3 regions of the Megasphaera sp. ASD88 genome follow, and region 3 is predicted to be linked to each of the others. Evidence: riboswitches for the same ligand, from Rfam matches in the RefSeq annotation. Region 3 holds a riboswitch; each other region holds the start of a gene.
The links. A riboswitch is a leader RNA that binds a small molecule or an ion and turns the genes downstream of it on or off. The one in region 3 is predicted to bind FMN.
Positions count from the first base shown of each region.

Region 1 (4,138 bases), on a different contig from region 3:
CAAGACGGCCTACACCCATCAGATATTGGACGACGACGGGGCGGTGTACAACAAGCTTATCAAGCATTACGCTATCCTGCCCGGCGCGTCTCAGAAGATAGAGGCCTACGCCCTCATACACTGCGGCGATTTCTCCATCCGCTTTGTCGACAAGAAGCGGCAGATGGACGGGGAAGACGTCTATATCCTGCCGGAACGGCTCCTGCAGTGCACGTCAGTCATTTCGGCCAGGGATGCCGTCAAGCTGGTCAGCAAGATTGCCGCCAAGGTCGCTGAGGATCACGGCGGAAATACGGTGGAGGTCTTATCGAAGGCCAAGAATTACCTCGTCGAAAACGCCGAGACGGCCGAAGCCTTTTCGCCGCAGGATCTGGGGGCCGAGGTGTTCGCCGGTTCGCAGGCTATGCGGAATGAATTTGCCGCACAGCTGGAGGAGGCCAAGCTGCCTGCCGACGTGCCTATCGCCAAGGCCTTTGCCGAACGGGCCGGCCGCAGCCACAAGATCAAGACCGACACGGGCATTGAAATCATTTTCCCGTCGGAATACATCGAAAACACGGACTATATCCAGTTTATCAATAATCCCGACGGCACCATTTCCATCGAATTGAAGAATATCGGAAAGATCATCAATAAATAAACGAGAGAGGGCTTTTTCCCGCAGAGGAGAAGGCCCTTTTTCCTTGCAGCAGCTCCAAGATTGAATTTTATGGGGAAAAATGATACGATTACGTATATATTTTAAGAATGGCCTTCAAGGTTCGAGGGATGTTTGCCGAAAGGGGAATGGGACATGGAACTGCGCGTGCTGAAGTATTTTTTAGTCGTTGCCAGAGAAGAGAATATTACGAAGGCGGCCAAGATGCTGCACATCACGCAGCCTACCTTGTCGCGCCAGCTCATGCAGATGGAGGAAGAGTTCGGCGTGTCCCTGTTCAAGCGCAGCAAGCACAGCATCATACTGACTGAGGAGGGCATGATACTGCGCCGCCGGGCCCAGGAGCTCGTCGACCTGGCCGAAAAGACGGCGAAGGAAGTGTCGCGGCAGGACGAGGTCATTTCCGGCGAAATCGCCATCGGCTGCGGCGAGACGAAGAATCTGGAGCCTATGGCCAAGGTCATGGCGGCCTTTCAGCAGGCCTATGGAGAGGTGCAGTTTACCTTGTATACGGGCATTGCCGACGACGTGAAGGAGCGCATCGAGCAGGGAACCCTCGATTTCGGACTACTCATTGAGCCCGTAGACGTGAGCAAGTACAGCTACCTGCGCATGCCTCTCAAGGACCGCTGGACCGTGCTGATGCGGCAGGATCATCCCATGGCGGCGAAGGAGGCCGTCGAGCCGCAGGATCTGGCCGGGCAGCGCCTCATCATGCCGGCCCGCTTGTCCGTAAAAAATCAGGTCGAAGCCTGGCTGGGGCGATGGCAGTCCGACGTGCGCCTGGCCGTGTACATGAATCTGTCGGCATACAACAAGATGGTCCTGACGGACAACGGCGTCGGCCTGGCCTTGGGGCTGGACTTCGACACGGTCTTGCCGGGCTTGTGCATGCGCCCTATGAAGCCGTTCATCGAAAACGGCAGCTACATGGTCTGGAAAAAGAACCAGTTCTTGTCGCCGCTGCTGGAACGGTTCATCGAGTTTACGGAAGTATATCTGCAGGAGCACTATGGAGCGCAGCGCGGTGAATAGGGCACCGGCGTCTGGACAAAGGCGTTTCACCGGGCGGGCTTTGCTTTTGCCGTCGTCTTACTTGTTTTTTCCATTCCATCGTAGTATGATATATATGTAAAAAATACATAATATATTTACATTAATATATTTAGTCTTTGAGGCAAGGTGAGAAAGGGAAATCCTTTCAGAGTCCTGACCGGCGGTGATAGTCCGCAACCTCCTGAGGGAGCTGACCCGGCGAAATTCCGGGACCGACAGTATAGTCTGGATGAGAAAAGACTTCGGGCGTGGCACAGGTGTGTTTGCCGTGCCGTTCTCAAGTGCGAAAAGGCTGGATGTATTCCGGCCTTTTTTTGATTTGCCGCAAGATAGAAGGGCAGGTAATGGATATGGAAAAGAAATATTATTTGGGATTTGACGCCGGGACGCAGAGCGTAAAGGTCGCCGTGTACAGCGAGGACATGGAATGCGTAGCTATGGATACGGCTAAGACGACGCTGTATTATCCTCATCCCGGCTGGGTGCAGATGGACGTAGATGAATATTACCGCCTCATCAAGCAGTGCATGGCGTCGTGCAGCCGCCAGCTGGAAGAAAAGGGGATTTCCCCGGCGGCGGTGCGGGCTATCATGGGCGACGGCATCATCTGCGGCATCGCCGGCATCGACGCCGAAGGAAACGCCGTGACGCCGTACGTCAATTATCTGGACAGCCGCACGGCCGACGACGTAGAAGGGCTGAAGGCCTTGAAGCTGGATATCTGGGCGGCCGAAACGGGCAACGCCGAGCCGAACGTCATGTTCCCGGCCATGTTTGCCCGCTGGTTCATGAAGCATATTCCGGCCTTTAAGGAAAAGGGCGTCAAGTTCGTCCACAACTGCCCGTACGTCCTCATGCATCTGGCCGGATTGCAGGGAGAAGACGCCTTTATCGACTGGGGCGCTATGTCCGGCTGGGGCCTGGGTTACAACGTCGTGACCAAGGAGTGGTCCGATGAGCAGCTGCGCATCCTGGGCATCGACAAGAAATACATGCCGCGCATCGTCAAGCCCTGGGACATTATTGGCCGTCTCTGCGAAGCCGACGCCCTGGAAACGGGCTTTCCCGCCGGCATTCCCATCTGCGCCGGCGCCGGCGATACGATGGAATCCATGATGGGCAGCGGCATTCTGGAAGCGGGCAAGGCCGTCGACGTAGCCGGCACGTGCGCTATGTTCTGCGCCGCTACGGACGGCATCATCCCCGAATTGTCCGTACCGGGAAGCGGCCTCATCTTCAATTCGGGCACCTTGCCGGGGACGTATTTCTATTGGGGCATGGTGCGGACCGGCGGCCTGGCCCTGCGCTGGTTTAAGGACTCTGTCTGCCGCCGCGAAGACGACGAATACTACGCCGAGCTGGATAAGTTAGCGGAACGCCATCCAGCGGGCTGCGACGGGGCGATGTTCATTCCCTACCTGACGGGCGGCAACGGCGATTTCCCCCATGTGCGCGGTACCTTCACGGGCCTGACCCTCGACTCGGACCAGGGGGCGATGTGGCGCTGCGTCCTCGAAGGCATCGGCTACGATTACATGGAGGTCACCGACCGGTACCGGGCGGCAGGCATCGACTTGACGACGCTGACCATTACGGAAGGGGGCAGCCGCGACGATTTGTGGAACCAGATCAAGGCTGACATGCTGGACACGCAGGTATCAACGCTGCGCGTCGCCGGCGGCGCCGTGCCGACGAACTGCATTGTAGCGGCCTATGGAGCCGGCGACATTGCCGACCTCAAGCAGGCCCTCCAGCGGCAGCTCGCTGTCCACAAGACCTTTGGGCCGAACAAGGACAACACGGCCATGTACCGGCGGCAATACGAACAAAGACGCCGTATCTTGCAGGCCTTAAACGTCGGCGAAGGGCAAAAAAATGAATTGTGAAAAATTACATAATCTGGTATGACCAACGTTCATAATATAACGTAGTAAACGGCGCTTTTGGTATCGAATGATGAAATAAAAGTATTGGACATGGTTTATGTATTAAAAAAACGTATACATAATATGCAGTTTTTTGGAAAAATCGCGTTTTTTCGGTAGATTTTTTTGGAAAACGTGATATACTATGAGTGTAAGCAGTGAAACTTATTTTAATATCGCGCGTGAGTTTTCGAAAGAGAATCGTGAAAAAAATCACGCGAAATAAGGAGGAGTTTAACATGTTTTGTAAAAAGGTAATGGTTATTGGCGCAGGCACCATGGGTTCCGGTATCGCTCAGGTATTTGCTGTTAACGGTTGCGAAGTCGTTTTGAATGATATTAAAGACGAATTCATCGCCGGCGGCAAAGCTAAAATTGATAAAGCCTTAACGAAATTGGTCAGCAAGGAAAAAATGACGCAGGAAGAAAAAGACGCCGTAATGGGCCGCATTTCCGGTTTCGTTACCCGCACGGCCGACAACATGAAAGACATCGACCT
Region 1 is NZ_NQXW01000010.1:7,114-11,251, reverse strand. It holds gene CJ260_RS06795 (nucleoid-associated protein) at 1-640, shown strand, start outside; gene CJ260_RS06790 (LysR family transcriptional regulator) at 794-1,693, shown strand; FMN riboswitch at 1,823-1,959, shown strand; gene CJ260_RS06785 (FGGY-family carbohydrate kinase) at 2,059-3,600, shown strand; gene CJ260_RS06780 (3-hydroxybutyryl-CoA dehydrogenase) at 3,879-4,138, shown strand, end outside.
Region 1: it holds a riboswitch for FMN, as region 3 does, so the genes downstream of both, CJ260_RS06785 (FGGY-family carbohydrate kinase) here and CJ260_RS03430 (bifunctional 3,4-dihydroxy-2-butanone-4-phosphate synthase/GTP cyclohydrolase II) in region 3, are expected to answer to the same signal.

Region 2 (4,138 bases), on a different contig from region 3:
GCCGATAAAGGCGTATATCTTATCGACGAGCTTGTGGTCGAAGAAGGTCCCCTGAATCTTGCTGCCCCCTTCGACGAGGATGCTCTGCAGGCCCTGCTTGTACAGCAAGTCCAGAGCAGCCGGCAAATCGATGTGACGATCCTTGTTCAGCGGAGCCAGCAGGACGGTGACGCCCATGTTTTTCAATTCTCTCATTTTTTCTACCGGGCAGAGGGACGTCGTCACGACGATGGTCGGCGACGTCTTATCCGTCAGGACGAGGGAATTGAGGGGAATGTGGCCCTGCGAATCCATGATGATGCGCACCGGCTGGTGAGGCTCGTCATGGGCTTCGCGGCGGATGCGGCAGGTCAGCAGCGGATTGTCAAGCTTGACCGTATTGATGCCGACGAGGATGCCGTCGTAGATAGAGCGCAGGTAGTGGCCGTAATTGCGGGCCCATTGATTTGTAATCCACTGGGATTTTCCCGTCCGCGAGGCGATGCAGCCGTCGAGGCTCTGCGCTATTTTGACGGCGATAAACGGCTTCTGCACCATCATATTTTTAATGAATACTTCGTTCAGCTGAGCGGCTTCCTTGGAAAGCAGCCCGATTTCGACAGGTATGCCGGCCTGCCGGAGGATGGCCGCTCCCTTTCCCGCTACGAGGGGGTTGGGGTCCAGCATGGCGATGACGACCTTGCCGACTCCCTTTTCCACGAGCGTGCGGGCGCAGGGCGGCGTCCGCCCGTAATGCGCGCAGGGTTCCAGCGTAACGTATACCGTCGCGCCCTTCGCCTTGTCGCCGGCTTCGCGCAGGGCCCATACTTCCGCATGGGGCGTGCCGGCCTGGCGATGATAGCCCGTGCCGACGATTTCGCCGTCTTTTACGATGACGCAGCCGACGGCCGGATTCGGCGTTGTATACCCTAAAGCCAGCTTTGCCAGCTCCAGGGCTTTTCTCATATAATCTACCGGTTCCAAATCTGTCATTCCTTTCCTGATAGATTTTATTATAAAAAATAAAAAGGCTACGGGTATGGAAACCCAATAGCCTTTTGCGCACAACAAAAATAAACGAAATGTCGTCTTTTCCCATCCAGACTATACTGTCGGTACCGAAATCGCATCGGTTCAGCCCCGCTTACGCCAGGCTAGCGGACTATACCGCCGGTCAGGAATTGAAAGCTGCCCTTTCTCACCTTGCCCCAAAGACTATTATTCATATCCACCTATGATTTTAGCACATAAGGGATAGAAATACAAGTACAGACTTCTTACCGCAGCGCGGCGATGGCTGCAGCCCGGTCTGCCGCTCCAAATACGGCGCTGCCGGCGACGAGGAAGGTAGCGCCGGCTTCCTTGACGGACTGTACTGTATCGGCGTTGACGCCGCCGTCTACTTCTACGACGGCTTCCGTGTTGCCGACGGAATCGAGCAGCGCCCTGGCTTCGCGGATTTTATCCGGCGAATAGGGAATGAATTTCTGACCGCCGAAGCCGGGATTGACGCTCATGATGAGGATCATATCGAGCTGCGCCGCCACGCAGGATAAAGACGATACAGGCGTAGCCGGATTCAAGGCGACACCGCAGTTCATGCCGGCGCTGCGGATATGCTGCAGCGTGCTGTCCAGGTGAGGACACGCTTCCTGATGGACTGTAACGTACTGCACGCCGGCTTTTGCCAGGCCGTCTACGTATACGTCGGGATGTTCGACCATCAAATGGGCGTCGAAGGGAATGGAAACGTGCTTCCGCAAGGCGGCGATGATCGGCACGCCGAACGTCAGGTTCGGCACGAAATGGCCGTCCATCATATCGAGATGGATGCAGTCTGCTCCCTTTGATTCTACGTCTTTAATTTCTTCAGCCAGCCGGGAAAAATCGGCGGACAAAATAGAAGGACAAATGTGTATCATACCTATCGGTTCCTTTCGAGAATAGAATTGACGATTTTGCAGTACGTTTCATACCGTTCTTTCTGTATCTTGCCTTCGGCAACGGCATCCTTTACGGGGCAGTCTGGCTCCGACAAGTGGAGGCACGACGAAAAGCGGCAGCGTCCGCCGTAAGGCGTCATGTCGGGAAATAAGGCGAAGACTTCCCCTTTGTCGAGGTGCTCGAATTCCAGTGAGCTGAATCCCGGCGTATCGATGACATACGTATCGCCTTCCAGCTGCATGATTTCCGAGTGCCTCGTCGTATGGCGGCCCCGTTTTATTTTTTCGCTGACCGAGCCGACAGACAGGTCCCGCCCTAAAATCTGGGACAACAGGCTCGACTTCCCGACGCCGGACGGCCCGGCAAATACGGTCATCTTATGAGGAAGCAAAGCCTTGATGGCGTCCAGCCCTTCGCCGGTAACGGCAGACACAAGATAGACATCATAGCCGCAGGTTTCATAAAAGGCTTTATAGGCTTCCGCCGTCTCACGGTCTAAATCGCACTTGTTAAAGCACAGCTTCGGATGAACGCCGCCGTATTCGCAGGTCATGAGCAGCTTGTCGACGAGAAACTGATTGGGGTCCGGCGATTGCGCCGCCATGATGACAAACATCTGATCGATGTTGGCTACGGCCGGGCGGCGGAGGCTGTTCCGCCGCGGCAGCTGCTTTTCGACAACGCCCTTTCCGCCGCCTAATTCCGTAATTTCCAGCTCATCTCCGACGAGTATCTTCGCCTTGACCTTTCCCCGGCGACGGCATTCGACGAGCTGTCCGGCGCCGATATCTACGTAGTAATATCCGTTGTAATTTTTTATAACGCGGCCTGTAGTCATGATCCTCCTTCAATTAAATGTACTGATCCTGTACTAACGAATTGTTGATATATACCTTGACGCGGGTCTTGCCTACGCCGCTGATATTTTTAGTAATGCTGTCGCCGCCGGACTGGTTCTTGTCATAGACGACACGGGTGCCGTTGTCGTCCGTCACGACGATCTGCACGTGCTGACTCGACGCGCCGGAAGGAACGCTGATATTCACCGTGCCGTAATGAGGCGTGCCGGCCGGTTCCTGATTATTGGCGCTGCCGTCGGGAACAGCCGCCGCTGCGCCGTATTCGACAGTCAAATCGACGACGTTGCCGCTGCGCGGACTTTGTTTGACAACCTTAGCCAGGGCGTTGTCCTTGGACGCATCCAGATTGGTCACGTTGCCGACGATATATCCGGCGTTTTCCAAGGTCTTCATGGCCGTATCCAAGGTCATGCCGCTGACGGTCGGCGCATCCTGTCCGTTTTTAGCGTCATTCTTCTTTTCGGCCTTGCGGCAGATAATGACGTCGACCGACGAGCCCTTCGCTACTTTGCGCGGCGAGGCCGGGCTCTGGCTGATGATCTTGCCGTTTTCATATTTTTCGCTTTCGGCGTAATGGACGGAGCCGATGGTCAGGCCGATTTCAGACAGCTTTTTCTTCGCTTCATCCAGCGTCAGGTCCCGCAGGTCGGGCATGAGGACTTCCGAGCCTTGATTGCCCTTGCTGACGGTCAGGTAAATAGTCCGGTTTTCCTTGACGACGGCCCCTCCCGACGGCGTCTGGGTAATGACCTCGCCGACAGGCACTTCATCGCTTTCTATTTCGTTGACCGAAACGTTGAGGTGTTCCTTGGACAGTATTTCCTTGGCGATTTCCACCTGCTTGCCTGTTACGTCGGGAACGGTAATATCCTGAGTGCTCCAGAAATTGCCGAAGGAAAAGAATGCCCACATAAACGCGACGACAAAGACGCCGAGCATACCGATGATAATGGATTTTTTCGAATGGCTGCTGATGGAATCGAGCATGCGGGAAAAGATATTTTTCTTCTGCTCCTCTTCCGGCGATTTCAGCGGCGGAATCTTCTGAGTCGCAAAATTATTTTTGATAATCGGCATGGCTCCTTTATTGGTATTGACGAATCCTTGGGACAAGCGAAGCTCCGACATCATTTCGGCAATCGACTGGAACCGGTCGTCGGGATTCTTGGCCATGGCCTTTAAAATACACTGTTCCACCAGTCGGGGAATGCGGCGGTTATACTTCGTCGGCAAGGGAATATCATCCTGCACGTGCTGCAGGGCGACGCTGATTGCCGTCTCGCCTTCGAAGGGCACGACGCCGGTCATCATCTCGTACATGACGACGCCCAAGGAATAGATATCCGTCCGTTCGT
Region 2 is NZ_NQXW01000001.1:230,680-234,817, reverse strand. It holds gene ribD (bifunctional diaminohydroxyphosphoribosylaminopyrimidine deaminase/5-amino-6-(5-phosphoribosylamino)uracil reductase RibD) at 1-963, opposite strand, end outside; FMN riboswitch at 1,063-1,199, opposite strand; gene rpe (ribulose-phosphate 3-epimerase) at 1,257-1,901, opposite strand; gene rsgA (ribosome small subunit-dependent GTPase A) at 1,904-2,761, opposite strand; gene pknB (Stk1 family PASTA domain-containing Ser/Thr kinase) at 2,775-4,138, opposite strand, start outside.
Region 2: it holds a riboswitch for FMN, as region 3 does, so the genes downstream of both, ribD (bifunctional diaminohydroxyphosphoribosylaminopyrimidine deaminase/5-amino-6-(5-phosphoribosylamino)uracil reductase RibD) here and CJ260_RS03430 (bifunctional 3,4-dihydroxy-2-butanone-4-phosphate synthase/GTP cyclohydrolase II) in region 3, are expected to answer to the same signal.

Region 3 (4,138 bases):
CGTCGTTTACACTGCCCTTTAACCGACAGCAGCTGGCCGATTTTCTCTCTGTCGACCGGAGCGCCATGTCGGCAGAGCTGAGCCGGATGAAAAAAGATGGGCTGATTGACTATTACAAAGATAAGTTTATTTTGAAAGAACCGCAGGTATAAGCCAAAAAGAGCAGCAGCAGACTTCTAATGGTTATTCAGAATCTGCATGCTGCTCTTTTTCTTAGATAATTACGCTGTATCAGCGCAGGTGGGGAAGAATATGTCCCATCTTATGCTTTTTCGTTTCCAAATAGAATTCGTCGAATTCCTGGGGTTTCATTTCAATCGGCACGCGTTCTACGATTTCTACGCCGAAGCCTTCAAGGCCGTAGATTTTTTCCGGGTTGTTCGTCAGCAGGCGCAGTTCTTTGGCTCCCAAATCCTGCAGAATCTGAGCGCCGATCCAATATTCGCGCAGGTCTGGCGCAAAGCCCAGCTTTTCATTGGCTTCTACGGTGTCATAGCCCTGTTCCTGAAGGACGTAGGCCTTCAGCTTGTTGATGAGGCCGATGCCCCGGCCTTCCTGGCGCATGTAGAGGAGAATGCCCCGGCCTTCGGCGTTGATCTGGGTCATGGCAGCGGCCAGCTGTTCGCCGCAGTCGCAGCGGCACGAGCCGAATACGTCGCCGGTCAGGCATTCGGAGTGGACGCGGCAGAGCAGGTTTTTACCGTCGCCGATGTCGCCTTTGACGAGGGCGACGTGGTGTTCGCCCGTCAGGTCGTTGACGTAGCCGTAAATTTTGAATTCGCCGAATTTCGTCGGCATCTTAGCGACGGCTTCGCGGACGACGTGCTTGTCGTGACGGCGGCAGTAGTTCTGCAGGTCGTGAATAGTGATGAATTTTAAATTGTACTTGTCGGCCAATTCCCACAGCTGCGGCGTCTGCATCATCGTGCCGTCGTCGGCCATGATTTCGCAGCACAGGCCGACTTGCTTCAGGCCGGCGAGGCGCATGAGGTCGACCGTCGCTTCCGTATGGCCGTTGCGGGCCAGGACTCCGCCGCGCTTGGCGATTAAGGGGAAGTTATGGCCGGGACGGCGGAAGTCTTCGGGACGGGCCGTTTCTTCCGTGCATTTGCGGGCCGTCAGAGCCCGTTCTACGGCGGAAATGCCCGTCGTCGTATCGACATGGTCGATGGAGACGGTGAAGGCCGTTTCGTGATTGTCCGTATTGTCGCTTACCATCGGCGGCAAACCGAGCTTGCGGGCGTATTCGATGCTCATGGGCATGCAGATGAGGCCCTTGCCGTGCGTTGCCATAAAGTTCATGTTTTCTGTCGTGCAGTACTGGGCGGCGCAGATAAAGTCGCCTTCATTTTCTCTATCCGGGTCGTCGGTGACGATGATGATGTGCCCGGCTTGCAATTCTTCGATTGCTTCTTCTACGGTATTGAATTTTCTGTTTTCCTTTGCCACAATAAAACCTCCTGAATATGATAAAGCCCTGACGGTCTGTCCAGCAGCGTCAGGGCTTTTTGGTCAACACAACACAAGCTGCGCGGCGGCAGCTCCATCGTATCTTCTTCCATCCAGACTATACTGTCGGTTTTGGAATCGCACCAAATCACGAGCACATGGCTCCTACGCCGTAGCGTTCGCGGACTATACCGCCGATCGGGAATTTCACCCTGCCCTGAAGATATATGACTACATGAATCATTATACACAGAATGGCTATCCTTGGCAAGAGCCGCCGCAGCCGGCCGGGCTGGGACAGGCCTATTCCATGTCGAATATTTTGCCCGGATTGAGGATATTGTTGGGGTCCAGGGCCTTTTTGATGGCTTTCATCATGGCCAGCTCGTCGGGATTGGTAAATTCTTCCATCAAGTGCTTGCGCTTAAAGCCGATGCCGTGCTCGCCCGATAAGCGGCCGCCGTGGGCGTAGATGAAGGCGTACAGCTCCTGCTGGTTTTGTTCGACCCGGCGGGCCCAGTCTTCGTAGGGCGTATCGTCGGGCTTTAAGATGTTGAGATGGATGTTGCCGTCGCCGGCGTGGCTGGCAATGCGGGTGATCAGGCCGTATTTGCCGGCCAGGCGGAGAATTTCCGCCAGCAGGAGCGGTTCCTGGTCGACGGGGACGACGACGTCTTCTTTGCTGACGATGAGACTTTCGGCGCGGACTGCCTCGGCAAAGGCCTTGCGGGCCTGCCAGATTTTATTGTGGTCGGCGACGAGGACCGACGACGCGCCGTGCTGCGTGCAGAGCTCGTCTAAGGCGACGGCCTTGTCGTCCAGGTCGTCGTCATTGATGCCTTCGACTTCGACGATGAGGTAATTTCCCGAATCACTGCCCTGCAGCTTTTCATGGAGATATTTTTCTACCGATCGGATCGTAATATTGTCCATGTATTCGACGCAGGTCGGGACGATGCCTTGCTTTAAAATGGCTCCGACGGTGCCGATGGCTTGTTCCGGCGAATCGAAAACAGCCAGCAGATCGAGGGCGTATTTTGGCTTCGGCAGGAGCTTGACTGTCGCCTTGGTGATGATGCCCAGCGTGCCTTCCGAGCCAATGACCAGCTGCTCGAGGCAGTAGCCTGTCGATTGCTTCTGCAGGCGTGCGCCGAGCTGGACGATGCGGCCCGTCGGATTGACGATTTCCACGTCGTATACCTGATGGCGCGTCGTACCGTATTTGACGGCCCGGTTGCCTCCGGCGTTGGTGGCGATATTGCCGCCGATAAAGCAGGAGTCGCCGCTGCAGGGGTCGCCGGCGTAGAACAGACCCTTGGCTTCGGCTGCGTCCTGCAGGTCCGACGTGCGGACGCCCGGCTCTACGACGGCATATAAGGCGTCTTCGTTAATTTCCAGAATGCGGTTCATCTTTTCCAGGGACAGGACGACGCCACCGTAAATGGGCACGGCGCCGCAGGCCAGGCCTGTGCCGGCCCGCGGGGCACGACGGGAAAATGATAGGCGTTGGCCAGCTGGACGACGGCGGCGACCTGCTCGGCCGTTTCGGCAAAGACGACGGCTTCGGGCATGTGGTGGTACGCCGGGTCGGTCACTTCGTCGTGGGAATAGGGCTGCATTTTATCCGGATCTGTCACGACGTTTTTAGGGCCGGCGACAGCTTCCAGTTTTTTTAAAATTTCAGGAGTAATCGGTGCATATCTCATGAGCAAAGACCTCTGTTTCTTCATAGTTTACGTTCTATTATATAATATCAGCGGCATTTGCGAAAGTGGGCCGTATTAAATCGAGAAAAAACTTTATCTTACGTGAAAATGAAGGTATACTTATAGCATGCGCATTGCAGCGCTTACGTTAAAGGAGCGGAATCATGACGGAAAAACGGGATGGACGGCTCCGACGTACCAGGACGGTGCGCCGGCGGCGTACGAAAAAAAAGAAGGGGATGACGCTGTACAAGGGCATCGTCCTTCTCATACTGCTGGTCGGCGGGGTCTTCCTGTGCCTGCGCATGTATCAGATGTGGCAGATTCATGAGGATATGGAGCGGACGCTGCAGCAGGAGCAGGCCTTGACGGAAGAAAACCAGCGGCTGAAGGACAGAAAAGAACAGCTGCTGTCCCCTGACGCCGTGGAAAAACAGGCGCGGGAACAGTTCGGACTGGCCGAGCCGGGAGAAATCCCCTACAGGCGCTGACGACGCGCTTTGCCTTGGGAATTTACATTATTTTGCGATTGAATTTTTTGCCGTTTATGAGTATAATAGCGTTATACGTGTTATCAGCAAAGCTGAAGCATACAAGGAGGAATATAAGGTAACATGACAATCGAAGTAGGCAGTGTATTGGAAGGCACCGTGACAGGGATTACAAAATTTGGCGCTTTTGTAGAGCTTCCTGACAAGAAGGTGGGCTTGGTCCACATTTCTGAAGTTGCTAATGAGTATGTAAAAGATGTGCACGATTTCTTGAAAGTTCAGGACAAAGTAAACGTCAAAGTTTTGTCTGTCGACGATAAGGGAAAAATCGGCCTGTCTATTAAACAGACCCAGCCGGCTCCGGAAAAGAAAGAGTTCCGTCCAAGACATGAATTCCGCCAGCACAACAATTTTGACTCGAATCGCCGCTCTTCTACATCGTTGTCTTTCGAGGACCGGCTTAGTAAATTCCTGAAGGAAAGTGACGAACGC
Region 3 is NZ_NQXW01000003.1:100,975-105,112, forward strand. It holds gene CJ260_RS03425 (Crp/Fnr family transcriptional regulator) at 1-152, shown strand, start outside; gene CJ260_RS03430 (bifunctional 3,4-dihydroxy-2-butanone-4-phosphate synthase/GTP cyclohydrolase II) at 232-1,449, opposite strand; FMN riboswitch at 1,547-1,678, opposite strand; partial or broken gene CJ260_RS03435 (FAD-binding oxidoreductase) at 1,753-3,155, opposite strand; gene CJ260_RS03440 (septum formation initiator family protein) at 3,320-3,646, shown strand; gene CJ260_RS03445 (S1 domain-containing RNA-binding protein) at 3,770-4,138, shown strand, end outside.